Fibrella aestuarina BUZ 2: one gene and its partners. The protein of the gene in region 2 binds, or shares a complex with, the protein of the main gene of each other region. Links are inferred from orthologs where the notes say so. Each region holds a gene or a part of one and is shown on either strand. Other genes may lie near its edges.

The links.
Region 1: the proteins of tsaD (region 2) and tsaB are in contact, whole or in part, in a solved structure (PDB 4WQ4), measured with the Escherichia coli proteins. The link is inferred for Fibrella aestuarina BUZ 2 from one-to-one orthologs.
Region 3: the proteins of tsaD (region 2) and tsaE are in contact, whole or in part, in a crystal structure (PDB 6N9A), measured with the Thermotoga maritima proteins. The link is inferred for Fibrella aestuarina BUZ 2 from one-to-one orthologs. Residues at the interface, in WP_004082750.1 of Thermotoga maritima: Cys10, Asp11, Arg49, His50, Leu82, Gly84, Gly135, Gly136, Glu154, Thr155, Leu156, Asp157, Asp158, Ser159, Glu162, Asp165, Lys166, Arg169, Leu170, Tyr175, Lys213, Thr214, Leu217, Tyr218, Gln221, Arg222, Asn324; in WP_004082108.1 of Thermotoga maritima: Leu37, Gly38, Lys46, Lys57, Val59, Lys60, Ser61, Thr63, Phe64, Thr65, Leu66, Met67, Val69, Pro71, Tyr82, Arg83, Leu84, Asp86, Asp88, Phe89, Asp93, Ile128, Asp130, Glu131, Arg134.

What each region holds. Positions count from the first base shown.
Region 1 is NC_020054.1:1,054,471-1,061,813, forward strand. What follows is about bases 2,723-5,566. They hold tsaB (tRNA (adenosine(37)-N6)-threonylcarbamoyltransferase complex dimerization subunit type 1 TsaB), read left to right. Parts: upstream 2,723-3,717; coding sequence 3,718-4,416; downstream 4,417-5,566. Other genes in these bases: FAES_RS04180 (S41 family peptidase), read left to right, coding at 2,723-3,634; FAES_RS04190 (GIY-YIG nuclease family protein), read right to left, coding at 4,569-4,871; FAES_RS04195 (gluconate 2-dehydrogenase subunit 3 family protein), read right to left, coding at 5,017-5,566. Also shown: rpmH (50S ribosomal protein L34), read left to right, coding at 156-323; FAES_RS04170 (hypothetical protein), read right to left, coding at 413-1,042; FAES_RS04175 (ribonuclease P protein component), read left to right, coding at 1,401-1,895; more of FAES_RS04180, read left to right, coding at 1,982-2,722; more of FAES_RS04195, read right to left, coding at 5,567-5,607; FAES_RS04200 (GMC oxidoreductase), read right to left, coding at 5,604-7,328. UniProt on the Escherichia coli protein: Required for the formation of a threonylcarbamoyl group on adenosine at position 37 (t(6)A37) in tRNAs that read codons beginning with adenine.
Region 2 is NC_020054.1:1,717,788-1,725,065, forward strand. The notes cover bases 4,500-7,278. They hold tsaD (tRNA (adenosine(37)-N6)-threonylcarbamoyltransferase complex transferase subunit TsaD), read right to left. Parts: upstream 6,513-7,278; coding sequence 5,487-6,512; downstream 4,500-5,486. Other genes in these bases: FAES_RS07000 (MOSC domain-containing protein), read right to left, coding at 4,500-4,934; FAES_RS07005 (DUF3291 domain-containing protein), read right to left, coding at 4,940-5,386; FAES_RS07015 (VOC family protein), read left to right, coding at 6,627-7,034; FAES_RS07020 (zinc-binding dehydrogenase), read right to left, coding at 7,031-7,278. Outside these bases: glmM (phosphoglucosamine mutase), read right to left, coding at 1-1,192; FAES_RS06985 (DUF4097 family beta strand repeat-containing protein), read right to left, coding at 1,460-2,614; FAES_RS06990 (hypothetical protein), read right to left, coding at 2,589-3,257; FAES_RS06995 (RNA polymerase sigma factor), read right to left, coding at 3,349-3,912; more of FAES_RS07000, read right to left, coding at 4,050-4,499.
Region 3 is NC_020054.1:3,857,542-3,864,730, forward strand. What follows is about bases 1,720-4,409. They hold tsaE (tRNA (adenosine(37)-N6)-threonylcarbamoyltransferase complex ATPase subunit type 1 TsaE), read right to left. Parts: upstream 3,431-4,409; coding sequence 3,008-3,430; downstream 1,720-3,007. Other genes in these bases: FAES_RS15630 (alanine dehydrogenase), read right to left, coding at 1,720-2,934; polA (DNA polymerase I), read right to left, coding at 3,619-4,409. In the rest of the region: FAES_RS15620 (TonB-dependent receptor domain-containing protein), read right to left, coding at 1-914; FAES_RS15625 (hypothetical protein), read right to left, coding at 1,217-1,621; more of polA, read right to left, coding at 4,410-6,687; FAES_RS15645 (fasciclin domain-containing protein), read right to left, coding at 6,917-7,189. UniProt on the Escherichia coli protein: Required for the formation of a threonylcarbamoyl group on adenosine at position 37 (t(6)A37) in tRNAs that read codons beginning with adenine.

The DNA of each region.
Region 1 (7,343 bases), 670 kb from region 2 along the record:
GTTTGCCGTTTGATGTTTACCATTCATTTGGCACAATCAACAGTAAACCGCATAGGCTAAATACCAAACTCTTGATAGTCATTTGGTGATCTGGATTCGTTCTGTTACTTTTGCGGACTCAATTCAGAAACAGGCATTTTAGTCGCAGCTATACAATGAAAAGAACGTATCAACCGTCGAACCGCAAACGCCGCAACAAACACGGCTTCCGGGAGCGGATGGCAACGCCCAACGGGCAGAACGTGCTGGCGCGTCGCCGGGCGAAAGGTCGCTGGAAGCTGACCGTTTCAGACGAAAAGAAAGGCAACCGGTTTAAACTGTAAGGCCCGACTTTTACCAGTCATTAAAAAAGCCGCTCTGATGATCAGAGCGGCTTTTTTAATGACTGGTAGTCCTGAATACCTACTCATTCTCATTTTGAGCGGGGAGACAGATACCAGTTGACACCAATGCCAAGTAATAAAAATCGATTGAAGGGAGCCAGCTTGCTACTGCGAAAGGCGTCCTGTACGTCGTCAACGCCCAGTGTAGCCGTCGCGTCAACGCTGAGCCGATTGCCCACAAAATAGCTAACGCCTACTCCAGCGTTGGCCCGGATGGTAGCCGGGGTTCGCCCGACTAACCCCGCTACTTGCAGGTCTCGCGTCGAGGTGATAGCGTTCCAGCTATAACTGCCTTCTAGGTGAACGAAGGGCTTGAGACGTCCTTCTGAGAAATAACGCCGGGCGATCAGTGACAAACCGACCGATGAACTGGTAAACTGGGGCGGCTCACCTGACTGGCCCAAAAATCTGTACTGGGTTGTGCCAAACTCGACGGGTACACCGAGGCCGATGAACACGTTCTTTTTGGGAAAGAAACCAGCCGATGGCGTCAGGCGAAAGCTGGAACGGGTCGTAGACGATGATATCGTGTTCGGGTCGTTTGGCCAGATACCCGTTGCCGCGTTCAGGCCCAGCGCCCAGGTGCCTTTTTCGGTTTGGGCGTGTGCTGCATGAATCAAGCCCAGCAGGCAGGCCAGTAAGAAGCAACGTATTTTCATCGTTGAGTTAGTTTGATGGTTAATAATCAGTAAAAGAACCGCTGCGCACTGGCTGCGCCAATCAATTTCTCACCCGTCTGCGCGGCTTCAACATACCCGTACATAGGAGCAGGAGGTTAAGCAAGAGTGTATCGAAAAGGAAAAAGCAAAGAAGGATAAAACAGATTTTATTAAGGGGAGTACCGACGTGGCGAAAGGTCAGATCTGTGCTGGTAACGTGTAAGTAGTTACATGACCGTATTAGCGGATGATGGTTGGAATTCAGTAAATAAATAGCCTAAATTCATAGACTACGTAGTTAGGCCTGACGAATAAGCGGAGGTAGATTCAACTTGCTTAGTGTAGCTTTGCACCCCTCATGCCCAATACGTTTCCCAAAACCGAACGCCTGACGAGCAAAAAGCTCATCAACCGACTCTTTGACCGAAGCGCCCAAACCGGCGCCGATGCGGTGCAGTCGGTCTATGCGCATCCGTTTCGGGTCATGTTTGTGTTGCCCGGATTGGCACCTGCCACCAACGTACCTGACGCCGTCGACGTACGGGCTGTAGATTCAGCCGAAGCAAACGAGGTAACTACCAACGTACCTGAGGTAGTGCCGAAGCCTTCGCCGCAGGCATTGCCGCAGGTACTGTTTAGCGTGCCCAAACGGGCCTTCAAAAAAGCGGTGGACCGTAACCTCGTACGGCGGCGTTGTCGCGAGGCATATCGGCTGAATAAGTGTATCTTGCAGAAGGCCGCTGTCTCTCCCGTTGCGATTACATTTCTGTATACCGCCAAGGTCAAAATTTCGTTTGACGAGATAGATAAAGGCATGAAATTGGCACTCAAACGGATGAACAATGTACGATGACCAATGCACAATGATCCTGCTTCGGCAGCGCATCGTTCATTGAGTAAACCATTGTGAATTGTTCATCATACATTGTTCATTACGTTATGCGGCTCCGTAAAAAACTCATACTTGGCACCTCGGCCCTGCTCGTTGCGGGTGGGCTGACGGCCTTTACGCGCGATGATCGCTTTTTCGAGATCGCCCGGAACCTCGACATCTACGCCACCATGTTCAAAGAGCTGAACATGTACTATGTGGATGAGGTAAACCCGAACCGGATGGTGAAAACGAGCATCGACGCGATGCTGAAATCGCTCGATCCATACACCAACTTCTACGCGGAAGACGACATCGAAGATTACATGACCATGACCACCGGCCGCTATAACGGCATCGGGGCCGTGATCGGTGATCGGCAGGGGCGCAACATCGTGATGATGCTGTATGAAGGAACACCCGCCGAAAAGTCGGGTCTACAGATCGGCGACGAGATTCTGAAAATCGACGGTGTCGACATCAAGACCCGGCAGGATGCCGATCCGGGTAAGTTGCTGCGGGGACAGACCGGCACGGCGGTGAAACTGACGGTGAAACGGTACGGCCAGAAAACGCCTGTCGACCTACAGGTGCAGCGCGATGTGGTGAAGGTGACCAACGTGCCCTACTACGGCATGCTCAATGATGAAGTAGGCTACATCGACCTGAAAGATTTCATGGCTGCTGCTGGCCGCGAAGTGAAAGCCGCCTATCAGGACCTGAAAAGCAAGGGCATGAAAAAGCTGGTGCTCGACGTGCGCGAAAACCCCGGCGGGTTGCTCGATCAGGCCATCGACATCTCGAACGTCTTTATCCCGAAAGGCTCGGAAGTGGTGACGACGAAAGGCAAAGTGTCCGAGTGGAATAAATCGTACTCGGCAATGGCCCCCGCCCTCGATACCGAGATGCCTATTGTAGTGCTCACCAACAACCACTCGGCCTCGGCGGCCGAGATCGTATCGGGTGTGATTCAGGATTATGATCGGGGCGTACTGATTGGGCAACGTACCTACGGCAAAGGTCTTGTGCAGACGACCCGCCCGCTCTCGTTCGGGACGCGCATGAAGATCACGACGGCCAAATACTACATTCCGAGCGGCCGGTGCATTCAGGCCATCGACTACAGCCACCGCAATGCCGACGGCAGCGTGGGCAAAATTGCCGATTCGCTACGCACGGCCTTCAAAACCCGCGCCGGTCGGGTGGTGTATGATGGCGGGGGAGTAACGCCCGATGTCCAGACGGAAGCCCAAACGCCGACGCCCATTGCCCAAAGCCTGACCAGCAAGGGACATATTTTTGATTACGCCGTCAAGTACAAGAGCGAGCACCCGACGATCAAACCGGCCCGCGAGTTCCGCCTTACCGACGCCGAGTATCAGGAGTTTGTGAAATGGGTGTCTGACAAAGAATACGACTACACCACGCAGGTCGAGAAAGACCTGGGTGTGCTAGAGGCATCGGCCAAAAAAGAAAAGTATTTCGACCAGATTCAGGATCAGCTGAAAGCGCTGAAATCGAAAATGTCGCACAGCAAAGATGCCGACATGAAAACCTTCCAGGCTGAGATCCGGACGTTGCTGAACGAGGAAATAGCCAGCCACTATTACCTGCAAAAGGGCCTGAAAGAAGCGTCGTTTGCGACCGATCCCGACATCAAAGCCGCCCTTGACCTGTTCAAAGACATGAACCGGTACAATGGAATTCTGAAAAAGAAGTGATGCTTTCTACATGATGAATGCGCTGCTGATTCTCCACGTTGTGATCTGGCAGCGCATTCATCATGTAGAAAGCATCGTTACGTATGATTCTGTCCCTCGATACATCCACTACCGTTTGCTCGGCCGCGCTGCACACCCTGACGGGCGAGTTGCTTGGTTGTTACGAATTGTTTACGGAGCGCACGGCGTCGTCGCGCCTGACCACACTCCTGCACGATGTGGTTGCTCATGCTGGGTTTGCGTTGGCCGATGTGTCGGCGATTGCCGTAGCCAAAGGCCCCGGTTCTTACACAGGGCTCCGCATCGGGGTGTCAACGGCTAAAGGGCTGTGTTTCGCGCTCGACAAACCGCTGATTGGGATCAACACGCTCGTGGCCATGACCGAGCAGATTCGGCCGTTTTATGCGCCGGGCAACGCTTTGTCAGGTACGTTGTTTTGCCCCATGATCGACGCCCGCCGCATGGAGGTGTATTGTGCCATTTACGATCAGCAGGGGCAGGAAGTTCAGCCCACCTCGGCTACCATTCTGGACGAGCAATCGTTTGCCAATTGGCTGGCTCAGCAGCCGGTTGTCTTTTTCGGCGATGGGGCGGCCAAAGCTCGCCCCGTCCTGACGCACCCCAACGCGATCTTCCCGGCCGTGCAGGTACGTCCCTCGGCGCGCACGGTGGGTACGTTGGCTGTCCAAGCCTATGCTGCCGGGCAATTTGAGGACCTGATCGCGTTTGAGCCCTATTACCTCAAAGAGTTCATGACCACAAAGCCGAAAGCGGTGCTTTGATTTGTACCCTAACGAAGGAGAGATCTTGACGCTGCTTGACATACAAGCTGAATCCGATAAGCGGTTTTCCTTCTAGCCGATTTGCAATAAACACACCTGTCCGTTAGTAAACCTCAAGATCCCTCCTTCGTCGGGATGACAGAGGGGAGTCACTACGGTTGGATAGCTGCGTTTAAAAGCTCCCAAGTTGGGTTGATCGATTCAATCAGGGCAACCTTTTTCGCGCGTCGCCACCCTTTGATTTCTTTTTCACGCTCGATAGCATGGCGCACATACTGGTGAAATTCCCAATAAACCAGCCTATAACAAAAATACTTGCCTGCAAACTTGTCGACCTGTCCTCGTGATTCGTAATGCTCCGCTAGCCGTCGAACCAGATCATTAGTCATACCCGTATACAAAACAGTCTGAGCAGGATTAGTTGTGATGTATACATAGAAGGCATAATTCTTCATATCAGGTTTTAAATGGGGTGGAGGTGTCTTTTTTGTCATCCCGACGCCAGGAGGGATCTTGAAGCATACTAACGAACAAGCCATTATGCTTCAAGATCCCTCCTGGTGTCGGGATGACAAAAGCAATGATGAAAGTAGAAAGCGCTTACTCGTTCCAGGCGTTTTGGCTGTTAAGGGGCATGCAGGCAATGTATTCACCGGGGACGGGGTCGTAGGCTAACACCTCCTTGCCGATCTTTTCGCTGGTGTAGTACCCCAGTAGCGTCAGGCTTTTGAGGCGGCGGAAGAAAGCGGGTGGCCCGGATGGTTTGAGCGTTATGCCCCAAAGCGACGGCGGAAACGGCTCGGCTTCTTTGTCGAGTGCCAGCAACAGGGCCTCGCGCTGAGCGGGCGTACACTCGACAAACGATTTCCCGTATTTCGATTCACAACGCTCGTCCAAGGATTCCAGGCCCGCCAGAAAGTCCTTCTGATCTTCCTCCGACAGTAGATCGTGCAGCATCTTGTCCACAAACTGCGGCACGCCTAGTTCTTTGGCGCCTGGTGTGCTGGTCTTGGGTAGAATCGTCTCGGTAATTTCAGCAATGGTATTGGCCTGTTCAGGAGACAGAAAAACGGGCTTCCAGTCTAGCTTGACCGTTTTCTGGCAGGCTATGAAGGTTTCGGTCAGGGCTGTGGCCGAGACGGCGTAGCCCATAAACAGAGCCGAGGTTTTGAGGGCGTTACGGCGGTTCATAGGTCGTTGCGGTTTTTGGCTTTCGTGGCAAAATCAACGGCGCGGGCTGTTAGGGCCATGTACGTAATCGACGGGTTCACGCACGATGACGAGGTCATGCAGGCGCCATCGGTCACAAAGACGTTGGGGACGCTGTGGAGTTGATTGTTCCCGTTGACGACCGACGTTTTGGGGTCGCGGCCCATCCGCGCCGTGCCCATTTCGTGAACACCCACGCCAATACCGCCCGAATAGTCAAACGTGGTGATGTCTTTAAAACCGGCAGCGTCGAGCATCTCGGCGGCATCGGCCATGATCTGCTTGCGCATTGCCAGTTCGTTCTGCTTGAATTCGGCGTCGAACACTAGCATGGGCAAGCCCCACTGATCGTTCTTGTCGGGATGCAGGGTCACTTTGTTGTCGTGGTAGGGGAGCACCTCGCCGAAGCCCATCAGCCCCATGCTCCAGCCACCCGGCTTGAACAGCGACTCTTTGAAGGCGGCCCCGACACCGGGTGTATTGACGCCCCCGCCCCAGTTGCCGCGGCCTGCTCCGGCACCCTGGTAATCATAACCCCGCAGGAAGTTCGGGTTCTTCGATTTCTCGTCGATGTTCACATACTTCGGAATGAACAACCCGGCGGGTTTGCGCCCTTTGTAGTACTGATCCTCGAAGCCATCGTAGCTGCCCATCGCGCCCACGTGGTAGTGGTGGTCCATGATGTTGTGGCCCAGCTCGCCGCTGTCGTTGCCCATCCCGTTGGGAAACCGCTTCGACGTTGAGTTGAGCAGAATCTGCGTCGTGGCCATTGTGGAGGCGCAGCAGAAGATCAGGTTGGCGAAAAACTCAGTTATCTCCTTCGACTCGGCATCCACCACGCGCACGCCCGTGGCCCGGCCCGTAGCTTCGTCGTACATAATCGAATGCACCACCGAATGCGGCCGGATTGTAAAGTTTTTGGTCAGGTTGGCGGCGGGCAGCGTGGCGGCGTTACTGCTGAAATAAGCGCCGTAGGGGCAACCCCGGCCGCAGCGGTTCCGGTTCTGGCATTTTCCACGCCCCAGTTCGAGGTGCCACGGTTGCGGGTCGGTGAGGTGAGCGACGCGGCCCGGCGTTACGTAGCGATTACCATACTTCGTTTTCATCGCCTGCCGGAAGTGCGACTCCAGGCAGTTGAGCGGAATGGGCGGCAGAAACTCGCCGTCGGGCAGGTGATCGAGGCCCAGCTTCTCGCCGCTGATGCCCACGAACTTTTCGACGTAGCTATACCAGGGGGCAATGTCGGCGTAACGGATAGGCCAGTCGACGGAAATGCCTTCGCGGGCGTTGGCCGTAAAATCGAGGTCGCTCCAGCGGTAGCAGTGTTTCCCCCAGGTGAGCGAACGCCCGCCCACGTGGTTGCCCCGGATCCAGTCGAACCGCTTGGTTTCGATGTATGGGTCGTTGAGGTCGTTGGTGAAAAAGTGCTTGTTGCTCTCGCCTACGAAGCCACTGCGCGTCTGCACGTGATACGCTTTCTGGTCGTCGTGGTTGAGGGCGCCGCGGTGGTCAAACTCCCAGTGGTCTTTCATCGCCGTGGGGTAGTCTTCCACGTGAGTCACCATCCGGCCCTTTTCCAGCACCAGCGTTTTGAGCCCTTTTTCGCACAATTCTTTGGCCGCCCAGCCGCCGCTCATGCCTGAGCCGATGACAATGGCATCGTAGCGGTGCGTTTTGTTAATGGTTGTATTGAGGTTTGCCATGTGAGTAGGTTAAGC
Region 2 (7,278 bases):
TGGGCGTCAGCTCGATCTTGTTCTTGGAGATGTAGTAGCTGGGGTACGTTCGGCGCAGGATCGAGGCCGATTTACCAAAACGAGCCAGATGGCTCAGAAAGAGGGCAATGCCCACGAGGGCGTCGCGGCCATAGTGCAGTTCGGGGTAGATGATACCGCCGTTGCCTTCGCCACCGATCAGCGCGTCGTTTGCCTTCATCATCTCCACAACATTAACTTCCCCGACAGCCGAGGCAAAGTGCTGCCCGCCATATTTCTGGGTGACGTCGCGCAGGGCGATGGTGCTGGACAGGTTCGAGACGGTGTTGCGGCGGCCTTCGGGGCTGTTTTTCAGCACATAATCGGCAACGGCAACCAGCGTGTATTCTTCGCCAAAGGGGGAGCCGTCTTCGCAGATGAACGCCAGCCGGTCTACGTCGGGGTCGACCACGATACCCAAGTCCTGCGAGTCGCGACGGGTGGCGTTGAGGATGTCGGTGAGGTTCTCGGGCAGCGGCTCGGGGTTGTGGGCAAAATTGCCGGTGGGTTCGCAGTGGAGTTTGGTAATCAGCTCCACGCCCAGCGCCGTCAGCAGCATCGGAACGGCCAGGCCACCGGTTGAGTTGACGGCATCGACTACGACTTTAAAATTCCGCTTGACGATGGCCTCCCGATCGACCAGCGGCAGTGCCAGAATCTGGTCGATGTGTTTCTGCATCCACGACGTTTCGCTGGCTGAGTCGGTGCGGTATTGGCCCAGCTTTTTCACTTCGGCAAAGGTAAACGACTCGGCCTCGGCAATGGCCAGCAGCGCTTCGCCATCGGCACCCGATATAAATTCGCCTTTGCTGTTCAGCAGTTTAAGGGCATTCCACTGGATGGGGTTGTGGCTGGCGGTCAGGATGATACCGCCAATGGCGTTTTCGCCGGGAACGGCCATTTCGACGGTGGGGGTGGTCGACAGGCCCAGATCCAGCACGTTGAGGCCCATGCCCTGCAGGGTAGCGGCCACCAGTTGGGAGACCATTGGCCCCGATAATCGCCCATCCCGACCAATCACAACGGTATGCGGCCCCGGTTGCCCGCGTTGCCCATTGAGTAGCCATTGCCCGAAAGCAGCCGTAAACTTCACTACATCGAGCGGGGTGAGGCTTTCGCCGGTGCGCCCGCCAATGGTTCCCCGGATACCGGAGATGGATTTAATTAATGCCACGTGATAGGGTTGTAATTGTTGTTTGTCTGCCTTGGGTACGTTGGTCTGTTGGTCTGCCAATGCTACACAGATACATACACAACGAAACAGCCAAACTGTAAAGTAGACAGCTACAAAGATAAATTTAGCAACTACGAAACCCTATCAGTTTAGTCGGAAAGGAGAAAAAAAGCGAGAGGCGTTGGGCAGGGGGCTTAGGGCAGGGATGGCAGGGAGCAGGGGGGGCAGCTCTGTAAGCCCTGCCCCCCCTGCTCCCTGCCATCCCCGCTATTTAAACTTGACGTCGCCGAATACCGATACGACGCGGATACGGGGACCATCGCCATCGCCCACCCGCCCCACATACTGCTGCCGTCTGCCAGCGCGGGGGGCAGCCTGCGCGCTACCAGGCTGCGAGATAAGGTGCAGGTTGGGTAGCGTGGGGTAGGTGAACCCACCATTGGTGACCGTGATGTCGAAGTCGCAGTGGGTCTGGGTCTGCACCGGCAGCGCCACCGACGAAAATTTGGCGTTGACTTCCAGCTGATCGGCCGAGGCGGGGAGCTGATCGAGCCGAAACTGCTTGGTGTAGTTCATGTTGAGCTTGCCCGATTGCCGGATGGCCCCGATGATGGCGTCGGCGTAGCTCATGTTTACGTCGACCCGGTTGGTTTCGCCGATGCGCAACTTGCCGTAGTTCTGCACGATCGTCAGCACGTTGCCCGAACTGATGTCAAGGTCGCCAAATTCCATCTTCACCTTACCGTTCTGCACGTCGCGGATCGACACGTTGCCAAACGAGGCGTTGATGGTGGTGGCGGGGTTAGTCATCGCCGCGCCGTAGATGTTGCCAAACTGCGATTCGACGGCCAACGGGGCCGAAAAGTCCGGGATGTTTACGTTGCCAAACTTATTCCGAATGGTGAGGCCGTTGGCGCGGGGCATGGCAATGCGGTAATCAACCCGCAGGAAATTGGTGCGGTCGCCTTTTTTCCAGCCACCGCTGAACGCTTCGGCGATGTGGGTCTTGAACCCGTGGGCATTGTCTTTATGGTCTTCGTTGATCGTGACCCCTTCCAGCGCCCGCCGGGCCCGTTCGGCGTTTTCCGACGATGAGGTGATCACGACCTCGACGCGCATTTCGTTCCGGTCCCAGTGCGATACGGTTACGTCGCCAAAATGATTATCGATCGTGAGCACATCGCTGGGGGTTACGGCGTAGGACTTGATCAGCCGTCGGTGTAGTTCCGTCCGTTCCTGGGTGCCCTCCTGCGCGGCGAGCGGGTCTGCGGGCGACGGCGTGAGTGCGTAAGCGGCCACAATCCGTTCGGGTGGGGTAGGGGGGAACGGGGGTAGGGTTGCCGGCTCAGGCTGCGCGTAGCCGGCTGCCGAGGCCAGAAGGCAGACGGCGAGCAGGTTAAATCGGTTTGGCAGGCAGTTCATTGGTCGATGTGGTTTGTTGTTTGATGCGTTTACCCACGCGTAACTGTTCGTTGAGCAGGTCGATCTGGAGTTGCAGATTCCGAATCATGGCCTGAATGAGCACGTCCTGATTCGGCGTTTGCGGCAGGTCGGCCTTGAGCGATTCGTAGCTGGTTTCCAGACTTTTCAGGTCGCCCGAAAATTGCTGATACAGATCGGGGTTCGATTTGGTCAGCTGCCGGAGCTCGTCCTGCTTGTCGTCGATGAGGCTGGCATAGTGCGTCACCTCTTTGGCGTAACTGGGGCTGATGGCCACAATTTCGGGTTGCTGCGTGACACCATAGCGGGTGTTGAGCCACCAGCCGGCGCCCGTCAGCAGCAGCAGCGCTACCGAGGCAGCCCACCGCCACTGCATGCGGCCCGGCCCGGCCTCACTGGCCGTACGGTGCACCGCCCGAAACGGTTGCTCGGGCCGCGGTTTGGGTACGTTGTTGTTGGATAAGCCGATGGAAGGCACCGTCGGGTCAGGTACGTCGGCGGTTGGCGCGTCGTCGGTACCGGAGTCGTCGGGAAGCTGATCGGCAATGCGGAGCCAGAGGTCAGCCGAGGGGCCGTCCTGTTCAAACGCCGCCCGGTTGTTCTGGATAAATTGTTCGAGATCCATTGTCTGACTGATAAACAATAAACGCTGGGGAATGGATGGACTGGCTGCTGGTTACACCCGTGAGGCCAGTCTGTCGGTCAGGAGTTATCGTTCACCTCTTTTCATGCATTCGTTCTATTAACTTTTTCTTAGCCCTGAGGTACTGCGACCGGGAAGTAGACTCCCCAATACCGAGGATCTGGCCAATTTCCTCGTGGTCGTATCCCTCAAACAAATACAGCGACAGCACCACCCGGTACCCTTCGGGCAGGGTGGTCATGCACTGCCGAACGCGTTCGACGTCCCACTCAATCGCTTCCTCATCGAGGCTATCGGTGTGGTCGGGGCGGTCGAGGTCGCCTTCGGCAACAGCTTCGGTACTGACGAGCAGCAACCGACGGCTGCGTAAATGCCCAATGGCCCGATTGATAACGATCTGCTTCAGCCACGCGCCAAACGTGCTTTCGGCCCGGAACCGATGCAGGTTCGTGAAAGCATCCAGAAACGCTTCCTGGAGCACGTCTTCGGCTTCGGCCTGATGCACCACAATGCGCAGGCAGACGTTGTACATCGCCTTGGCATAACGGCCATACAGGTCATACTGAGCCCGTCGGTCGCCATTGCGGCAGCGTTCGACTAAAGCCGTGATCAGGTCGGGAGCTGGGTACGTTGCCAACGGTATCGCTTCCTTCGGGAAAAGGCTACCGCAGATGCTGTAGCCAGATTAAGGGTCAATTCTACAGCAATGACGCACCGAAATCGTCCGCGTTGCACGCGCCTGAAAATAGTTGGTCGTATTTGTACGAGACAGGGCTAGACGCCCACGGGTAACCAGGAGGTTTTGCGCTGTTGCACCGCAATGGCATCGCCCACGCGAATGGTCTGGCCGAGGCTGCTACGGGCTGGCATCACGTTTTCGCCAAACAGGATGGCGTTGTTGTGTCGGCGGTAGGTCGCCAGTGTTTTGAGGGGTTCGGCGCCGCGCTCGCCGGTGGCGGGGTCGATGGTGGTGAGCACGCAGCGGATGCAGGGCTTCACGCCGTAAAACACCGCGTCGCCAATCTGGAATGCCCCCCAGGTGTCTTCGTCGTGCGGCCAGCACAGGCCACCCGCCACCAGATTGGGCCGGAACCGCGCCATGCTCAGTGTCTGTTCGGCGCGTCGGTTCAGTTCGTCGAGCGACGACTGGGTCGCCAGCAGGATCGGCAGGCCGTCGGCAAAACTCACGACCTTGTCGACGTCACCCGCGGCTTTTACCCGGCCTGATGTAACGGCGCGTTGGGTGGCATCGGGCATATACACTAACTGGCAGTCCTTACCAATTACCCGACTAAACCACGCGTCGGCCTCCGTGCTAACCAGTCGGCTGGGTACGTCTTCACTCGCCCAGATCGTGACGGGCAACTTACCCAGCAGGCGGGCTTCGTCGTGCACGAGCGGCAGCGTCAGCACATCGTCGGGCGCGTGGCGATGCCAGACCCGCAGTTCGTTCGTTGCCACGTCGATCGCCACGTCGATCAGCGCCATCGAGTGCTGGGTACGTTGGGTGATGAACGTACCGGGGTGGCCTCCCGTGGCGGGCGTGACGAGCATATACCGGCGGTCGTAGCGCAGGCCCTTGGCGTCGATGTGCGCTTCGTTGACCGAGACACCGCCCAGCGATTTGATTGGGTAGAGGGTAATCGACTGGAGTTGCATGGAAATCAGGCTGCGGTTGGGGATGGAAATGGCTTACGGAAGGTAAAGGCAAAAGGCGTATCACCGTGTTCATCGAGTGATTGCAGTCGCTCTTTGGCTTCGGCAATGGTAGGTACGTGGCCTTCGGGTATCCACCAAAGGGCCATATAGGCCGTTGCAAATTTGGCGAACCACTCGCGTCGGCGTTTCAGGTAGTCCATATGGTCCGACTGGAAGGCAAAGGCCCGCAGCGCGTCAAGGCTTTCCCAGACCGACATGTTGACGATAATCTGGTCATCGGCAAACGGGTGGTAGCCGGTGGCATTGTTAGTCTCGTCTTTAAGCCGCCAGACAAAACCGGGGCTACCTTCGGCCAACGCATTGATCGGGTCGAGACCGGCGACGAAATCGGCCAGCGCCGGTGTATCGAGCGGCGCTATCAGGCGGCCAATGTTGATCTGAGCGAGGTGCATGAGGGATAGGGGTTTGGTATTTCTAGTTTCGGGTTTTCAGTTGGCTGGCGCAGGCTTAGACGGCCAGCAACTAACTGAAAAACCGAAACTAGAAACTGGTCTACAATTCCATTCGGGGCAGTGGGCTGACGTCCTGCCCGACGAAATCGTGGTGCTGGTATTTGAAATAGCCTGCCATCGCAATCATGGCGGCGTTGTCGGTACAGTAGGCAAAATCGGGGATATAGACTGTCCATCCTTGCTGATCGGCCAGTTCGGTCAGGCGTTGGCGCAGGCCGCTGTTGGCCGACACGCCGCCCGCAATAGCGACATGGCGGATGCCGGTTTCCTGCGCAGCGCGCTCCAGTTTGGTCAACAGCATCTGAATGAGCGTGTGCTGAATGCTGGCGCAGATGTCGTCGAGGTGGTCGGCCACGAAAGTGGGGTTTTGCCGCGTGTGGTCACGCAGAAAATACATGATGGCCGTTTTGATGCCGCTGAACGAAAAATCGAGGCCAGGCATGTCGGTCATCGGGAAGCGAAACGCCAGCGGGTTGCCCTGCCGCGCGTGTTTGTCGATCAGCGGCCCACCGGGATAGGGCAGGCCCAGCAACTTCGCCGATTTGTCGAAGGCTTCGCCCACCGCGTCGTCCTGCGTCTGGCCAATAACGTGCATAGCCAGCGGTCCATCGACGCGCACGAGTTGGGTGTGCCCTCCACTGACGGTCAGGCACAGAAATGGAAAGGGGGGTACGGCCTTCTGGGGGACGGCCTGGTTAGGATTGTCCTGGATGAAATGAGCCAGCACGTGCGCCTGCATGTGGTTGACTTCGATGAGCGGAATGTTCAGCCCCAGCGCCAGCGCTTTGGCGAAGGATGCCCCGACTAGCAGCGCGCCCAGCAGGCCCGGCCCGCGCGTAAAGGCTACCGCCGACAGCTCCGATTTGGTCACGTTAGCTACCGTCAGTGCTTCCTCCACAACCCGCACGATGTGTTGCTGGTGCGCGCGCGAAGCCAGTTCAGGCACCACGCCGCCGTATTGCTGGTGGATAAGCTGAGTCGCGATGATATTCGACAGCACCTGTCCGTCGGTCAGGACCGAAGCGGAGGTTTCGTCGCAGGAAGATTCGATGGCAAGCAGTGTCATTAGTACAAAAATACGGCTGATAGTTAACGTTTGGTGTTCAGGGTTGGCTGGCATAAGCTTACTTAGGTGCCAGCCAACGTTAAACCTTAGACTTCAAACGTCAAACGCATTTCCATGATTCAGCGCCTTGCTCATGTAGCCCTTGTCGTGACTGATTACGACGAGGCCATTCGGTTTTACACCGAAACTCTTTCGTTCGATTTGATCGAAGACACGTACCTGCCCGACCAGGACAAACGCTGGGTGCTGGTGTCGCCGCCGGGTGGCCAGAGCTGCAACCTGCTGCTGGCTAAGGCCAGCACCGACGAGCAACGTACCTACGTGGGCAATCAGGCGGGTGGCCGGGTGTTTCTTTTCCTGCAAACCGACGATTTCTGGCGCGACTACGAGCAGATGCGGCAGCGGGGCGTCCGGTTCGTGCGTGAGCCCGTCGAGCAGGCCTACGGCACCGTCGCTGTTTTTGCCGATCTGTATGGCAACCTCTGGGACCTGCTCGGCCCCGCGCCGCAACCCGCGACCTAGATCGTCAGCACGAGTTTACCCAACTGCTCGCCCGCGTTCATGCGGTCGTAGGCGGCCTGGGCCTCGGCTAGGGGGCGCACCGAGTCGATCACCGGCACGGGCTGATGCGTTTCCAGGAACGACAGCATGGCGCCAAACTCGGCGTCGTTGCCCATCGTCGTCCCGAAAATGTTCAACTGCTTGAAGAAAATGGCCGCGGGCAGCACGTCGCTGATTTTGCCGGTGGTGCCGCCGAAGAGGGCAA
Region 3 (7,189 bases), 2.1 Mb from region 2 along the record:
TAGGTAACGTTATCGTTAAAAGGAATGCGGCGGTAGATGTTATTGGTGTTGAAATTCTCGTAATAACCGTAGCTGTAATTGCCAAACAGGTTGACTTTACCCGCGCGGTGGTTCAGGTTGAGCGAGGTCGTGGCCCGGCCGCGTCCATTGGGTTGTAGTGTCTGGCCAGTGCCGAGGGTGATGGTGCCGTTAGTGCCTAAATTCTTATTTTTCTTGAACCGGATGTTGATGATCCCGGAGTTGCCCGCCGCATCGTACTTGGCCGACGGGTTGGTAATCACCTCGATTTTCTCCACGTTGTCGCTGGGGGTATTGCGGAGCAGGTTCATCAGCTCCTGGGTCGAGAGGTACGAGCGTTTGCCGTCAATTTCGACGATTACGCCGCCTTTGCCCCGCACCTTGATGGCGTCGTTCTGCTGATCGACGGTGACACCGGGTGCTTTTTCCAGCACTTCGAGCAAGGTGTTCCCCGCCGATACTACGCTGTTTTCCACGTTGACAACCGTGCGGTCGACCTGTTGCTCGATGAAGGGCTTCTTGGCAACTACCGTTACTTCGGCCAGCTTTTTCTGCTCTTCGGCCAGTTTAAGCACCGGAAGGCTGACGGTGGCGTGATCGGCGTCAATCGTGAACGGTTCGCTATACGTTTTAACGTACCCAACCATCTGCGCCGACAGCCGGTACTGTCCGGCACTGATGTTCTCGAACGCGTAAGCACCCTCAACGTCGGCTACGGCTCCCTTTACGAGCGTTGAGTCGGCACTGCGCACGAGCAGGAGCGTGGCGAAGGGCATAGCCTTGTCGGCCTGATCGACGCAGCGGCCGTGAATGCTGCCTTTAACCGCCGCCTGTTGAGCCAACGCGGTCTGAAAAAAAAGTCCGGCTAAAACGAAGAGTAGAGAGAAGGTACGCATGGTGTAATGAGGCGAGTGCCGTAGATGATGTTGTAAAGCAAAGGTACTATGCACTACATAGTACCTGATCTTACACCAACGGTCTGAAAGCCTCGGTCAGTGGTTAAAAGGCGAACGTGGATTGGCTGGAAGCAAGATTACCCAACAGATGCGATCAGTACCTGGGTCCGTTGCATGAACCACCAAAAAAACGGGATGAACAGCCTAAAATCAGCCGTCAACGACATAGAGTCAATAACAAAAAAGCCCGATTCTGAGAGAGAATCGGGCTTTCATGCGAATGAATAGAACCGTAGCGCTGGCTAATCTTCGGGGTAAGGAATGTAAACAAAACCTGTAAACTCACCGATGACGACAAACAGGCAGCAGTACTCGTCGGGGTTTTTGTAATTCTCTTTCCAGAGATCATACGAATCTTCGCCGATGAGTTCGCGCTGTACAAACTCATCGAAAAACGAGGCGTTGTAGGTAAAGGTGTTGCCCAGATCGCCCTCACCGAATAGCAGCTGCCCGATTGGGATGCGTTTTTTCGACGCGACAAATACCGGGTAGTCCGAAAAGCCGCGCTTTCTGATCTGGTACGAGGCTTCTTTCAGCGCGTCGGCCACCTGCACAAAATCTTCCGACACCATGCCCATCAACTTCTTGTTAAGGTCGGGCGAGTTGGCGTCGTCCATCAGGACGTTTTCGTTACTGTTATTAATCACGGTTGGTTTGACGTTTGTCGTTTACCGTTTGACGTGGTGCTGCCGTATACCGCTTCGAACAAAACATCAACCGGTAAACGACAAACGTCAAACTACACCTAAAACCGGCTGGCCCCGAGCAACAGTTCCAGGTCTTTGAAGCGCATGCCGAATTTGCGGGCGATGTACAGGTTGGTGAGCGTGCCTTTGTGGCAATAGACGCCGCGCATAAACCAGCGGTTGGCGTAGATCATGGCTTCGATGCCACCGTTAGTGCCGGTTTGCAGCAGAAACGGCAGGAAGATGTTGCTCAGGGCCATGCTCGCCGTATGCGCCACGCGGGCGGCGATGTTGGGCACGCAGAAATGAATGACTTCGTGGGTGCGGAACGTCGGGTTTTTGTGCGACGTCATGCGTGAGGTCGCAAAATTGCCGCCCTGATCGATGGCCACGTCGATGATCACCGAATTGGGTTTCATGCGCGACACCATTTCGTCGGTCACCACCACCGGGCTCAGGCCGTCGTCGGCGCGGAGGGCACCAATCACCACGTCGGCCCGTTCGATGGCCTCGGTCAGCGTGTCAGAATCAAGGATCGACGTGTAGACCGACGTACCCACGGCGTATTTGAAGCGCTGAAGTTTGTAGAGGTCCTTGTCGAACACCTTCACGTCGGCCCCCATGCCCAGGGCCGTGCGGGTGGCGTATTCGGTGACGGTACCCGCGCCCAGGAAGACGACTTTGGTAGGCGGAACGCCCGTGATACCGCCCAGAATGATGCCCCGGCCGTTGGCGCTGCTGCTGAGGTATTCCCCGGCAATGAGCATGACGGTGCTGCCCGCAATCTCGCTCATCGACCGGATGACGGGCATACCACCCGCCTGATCCTCGATGTATTCGTAGCCAATGCCGGTGATGTGGCGCTCGTTAAGCTTTTCGAAGTAAGGGCGTTCGTGGGCGGGCAGGTTCAGGGCCGAAATAACCGTAGTTCCCTGTTTCAGGTGCTGAAATTCATCGTCGACCAGCGGCTCGATTTTCAGGATCAGGTTGGCTTCGTATACTTCTTTGGGCGATTTGGCAATCTGCGCACCCGCTTCGCTGTAGTCCGAATCGCTGAACTTGGCACCGATGCCGGCGCCCGTTTCGACGATCACTTCATGGCCGTTGCGCACCAGAATAGCCACGGCTTCGGGCGTCAGGGCGATGCGATTTTCCTGTAACGAAACTTCTCGGGGTAAGCCAATGAGCAAACTATGCTGCGAACTCTTGACGGGCGCGGGCGACTCTTTGGTATACAGGGCTGTTTGTTTCGCTAGTTCTTCGAAGCCAGTCATGAAAGGGGAGGTTAATGAACAATGCGCGGTGTGTACGAGCTGAGTGCCTGACTAAGGCAACCGAAGCTGGCGGTCATTGAACACGCTTGGTTTCTACGGTGCGGACGCCGTTCGGGTCGGCCGTCAGTTGGATGAGGTAATAGGTTGGTGGCCAGAGCGATTCGATGCGTTCGGGCCATTCGATAAAGCAATACGCCCCGGAATCGAGGTATTCGTCGAGGCCGATGTCGAGCGCTTCGGCCTCATTGCGGAGGCGGTAACAGTCAAAATGATAGACTGAATCGCCGGTTTGGGTGCTGTACTCGTTGACCAGCCCGAAGGTCGGGCTTTGGACTACGCTCACTACGCCAACCGCCCGGCAAAGGGCTTTTATCAGCGTGGTTTTGCCAACGCCCATCTCTCCCTCAAACAGCCACACGTGCAGGTTGTCGGCTTCGGCCACCAACTGCTGAGCCACCGTGTCCAGTTCGTCGAGTTGCGTAAAAGTTTGAGTCATGAGGCAAAACGTATAGACAAAGATACAAAAAACCCCGCCGTTGGGCGGGGTAGAAACGAAAGGCATCTGGATGAAGCGGATTTAGGGGATGATCGCGGGTTCATTTATCAATAGTAGCAGATGCCGATTGACCCGCTTGACATCCGTGATCATCCCTTAAAATCCGCTTCATCGGCGTCCCCACCTTTTTAGTGCGCGACGAGCCAGTTTTCGCCGAAGCCCACACCGGTTTCCATCTGAACGGCCATCGGAATGGCGGTTTTCATAATGCGATCGACGTTTTCCTTGAGGTAATCGAGCTCCGACTTGTGGGCGTCGAACACCAGTTCGTCATGCACGGTGAGGATCATCTTCGATTTGAGCTGCTCCTGCGACATGAATTCGTGGATGCGGATCATGGCAATCTTCAGCATGTCGGCGGCGCTGCCCTGAATGGGGGCGTTGATGGCGTTGCGCTCGGCAAACATGCGGTCGGTGATGTTGCGGGAGTTGATGTCGCGCAGGTACCGCCGACGGCCCAGAATCGTTTCGGCGTAGCCAAAGCCGCGCGCTTTCTCGATACTCTGATCCATATACGCCTTCACCGCCGGGAACTCCTGGAAGTATTCCTCGATGATCTGGCTCGCTTCTTTACGCGGAATCTTGAGCCGCTGCGCCAATCCAAACGACGAGATACCATAGATAATCCCGAAGTTGATGGTTTTGGCTTTACGGCGCATCTCGCCCGTTACCTCGCTGATGGGTACGTGAAACACCTTGCTCGCCGTCTGCGTGTGGATGTCGATGCCGTTGTTGAAGGCGTCGAGCATGGTCTGGTCGCCGCTAAAGGCCGCCATGATGCGCAACTCGATCTGCGAATAGTCGGCCGACATAATCAAGAATTCGTCTGAGCGGGGCACAAACGCTTTCCGGATCTCCTGACCGCGCGGGGTACGTATCGGAATGTTTTGCAGGTTCGGGTTCGTGCTCGACAGACGGCCCGTCGCCGCAACGGCCTGATTGAACGACGTATGCACGCGACCGGTACGTGACGAAATCAGCAGCGGCAGCGCATCAACGTAGGTATTCTTCAGTTTGATCAGCTCCCGGTAATCCAGGATTTTGCCGATAATCGGGTTTTCGGCTTCCAGCTTCGAGAGTACCTCTTCGCCGGTGGCGTACTGCCCGGTTTTGGTCTTCTTGGCGTTCTTGTCGAGTTTGAGTTTGTCGAACAGCACCTCGCCCAACTGCTTGGGTGAGCCGATGTTGAATTCGCCGCCCGCAATCTCGTAAATCTCGCTCTGCACCTGCCGCATGTCGGTGTCGAGCGTGGCCGACAGCTCTTTCAGCGCGCCGGTGTCGAGGGTGATGCCCTCCAGCTCCAGATCGGCCAGCACGCGCACGAGCGGCATCTCGACCTGATCGAACAGCTTGTGGAGGTTGTCTTTGTTGAGCATCGGCTCGAAGGTGTCGCGCAGTTGCAGGGTCACGTCGGCGTCTTCGCCCGCGTATTCCACCACCTGCTGCACGTCGACCTCGCGCATGGTGAGCTGCCCCTTGCCTTTTTTCCCGATCAGCGATTCGATGGCTACCGGCGCGTAGTTGAGGTACACCTCGGCCATCACGTCCATGTTGTGCCGCTGTTCAGGCTCAATCAGGTAGTGGGCGAGCATGGTATCGAAAAGCGGCCCGCGTACTACCACGCCGTACTTCTTGAGCATCAGCAGGTCATACTTCAGGTTTTGGCCGACTTTCTCGATGGCTTCATTTTCAAAAAACGGCTTGAACACGTCCACGACCGCCTGCGCCTCGGCCCGGTCGGGGGGGACCGGTACGTAGAACGCCTCGCCTTTGCGATACGAAAACGACATGCCCACCAGATCGGCCTCCACGGGGTCGAGGGCGGTGGTTTCGGAGTCGAAGCAGACGTTGGTTTGCTCGTTCAGGTACGTGACCAGCGCGGCGCGCAACTCGGGCGTGTCCACCAGCCGGTAATCGTGCAACACCGAGTGGATGGTCTTGCGGGGTTCGGCCGAGAAGTTGGGGTCGAGCTCAATTTCGTGCGCATCGTCGCCCCAACTAGCTACGCTCGTGGGCAGTTCGGCACCCGGTGCGTATTCGGAGCCCGCCGAGTCGGTAACGGCGTCGGGTGTGGCCGCTTCGCCGGATGCCACAGGTACGTTGACGGGCGTTTTTTTGCCGCGCGCTTTCTTCGGTTCCGGCGTGGCCAGAGCCTGGGCAAAGGTGTCGTCAAACTGAAAAGGCAGATCGTCGGCGCCGCTGGGCGAGGCAGCTGGCATGGGCATAAAGGCCGGGGCCGGGTCGAACAGGCCCATCTGCCCATTGGCCGGTTTGGCAGTGGCCGCTGGGAAGGCTTGCCCCGCCGGAGCGGGATCGTCGCCCAGCAGTCGGGTCTTCATCTGCCGGAACTCCAGTTCGTCAAGCAGGGCGGCGAGCCGGGGCCTATCGTAGTCGGTCAGGCGCAGGGCGGCTTCGTCGAACGGCACCGGCACCTCCAGATGAATCGTAGCCAGTTCTTTTGACAATAGCCCCTGTTGCCCGTACTGGACCACGTTTTCCTTGAGCTTGCCTTTCAGCTGATCGGCGTTGGCGATGAGGTTTTCAACGCTGCCAAATTCGGCAACCAGTTTCTGCGCCGTCTTCTCGCCAATGCCCGGAATGCCCGGAATGTTGTCGACCGAATCGCCCATGAGCCCGAGCATGTCGATCACCTGCCCCACGTGCTCGATGCCCCAGCGTTCGCAGATTTCTTTAACGCCCTGCTTTTCGGCCGGTTTGCCCATGAACGCGGGCTTGTAGATAAACACACAGTCATTGACCAACTGCCCGTAGTCTTTGTCGGGCGTCATCATGTACACCTCGAAATCGCCCGCCTGACAAGCTTTGAGCGACAGTGTGCCGATGATGTCGTCGGCTTCGTAGCCTTCCTTGATCAGCATCGGGATGTTCATGGCTTCCACGATCTGCTTGATATAAGGAATGGCTACCGAAATGTCTTCGGGCTGCGACTGCCGGGTGGCTTTGTACATCGGAAACTGCTCGTGCCGGAAGGTCTTTTTCGAGTGGTCGAAGGCGACACCGATGTGCGTAGGTTTCTCTTTCTGCAACACCTCCATGAGCGAGTTCATGAAGCCAAAAACGGCGCTGGTGTTCACGCCTTTCGACGAGATGCGCGGGCTTTTGTTAAAGGCGAAGTGGGCCCGGTAAATAAGCGCCAGGGCGTCGAGCAGAAAGAGTTTATGCTGTGGTTTTGCCATTATAAAAGTCAGTTGCAGTCATCGATTGTCATGGGCCGTGAATGCCGACGGATGACCGTCTATGACTACAAATGACTCTAAAAAAACAACAGGCTGTATGCCCTTTTGATTCCGGTTTCTGAGGAGACGGTCACCGAAAAAAGGCTCCGTCCGGCCCACACTGTGCGAAAGGCAACAGCATGAACCGGACGGAGCCGCTCATCGAAAGGATGAAAAAAGGAGTCATTCGTCAGGAGCCCGGCAGGAGCACCCGATCGATCCGGTGAATGACGGCGTTGGTCGTCAAGATGTTGGCGCTCGTTACGTTCGACGCACTGGTGCCATTCCCCGCGCCCGTCACGGTTACGCCGGTTCCCGTCACGCCAAAGCGGAGGGTAGGGGTGGCACCCAACAGCGTCGGGCTGGTCAGGCCGTCGGTAAGTTGCGTTGAAAAGACACGACCCGGAACCACGTGATACGATAATACCCGCTGAAGCGTAGCCGCGGGAGTAGCGGCAATGGC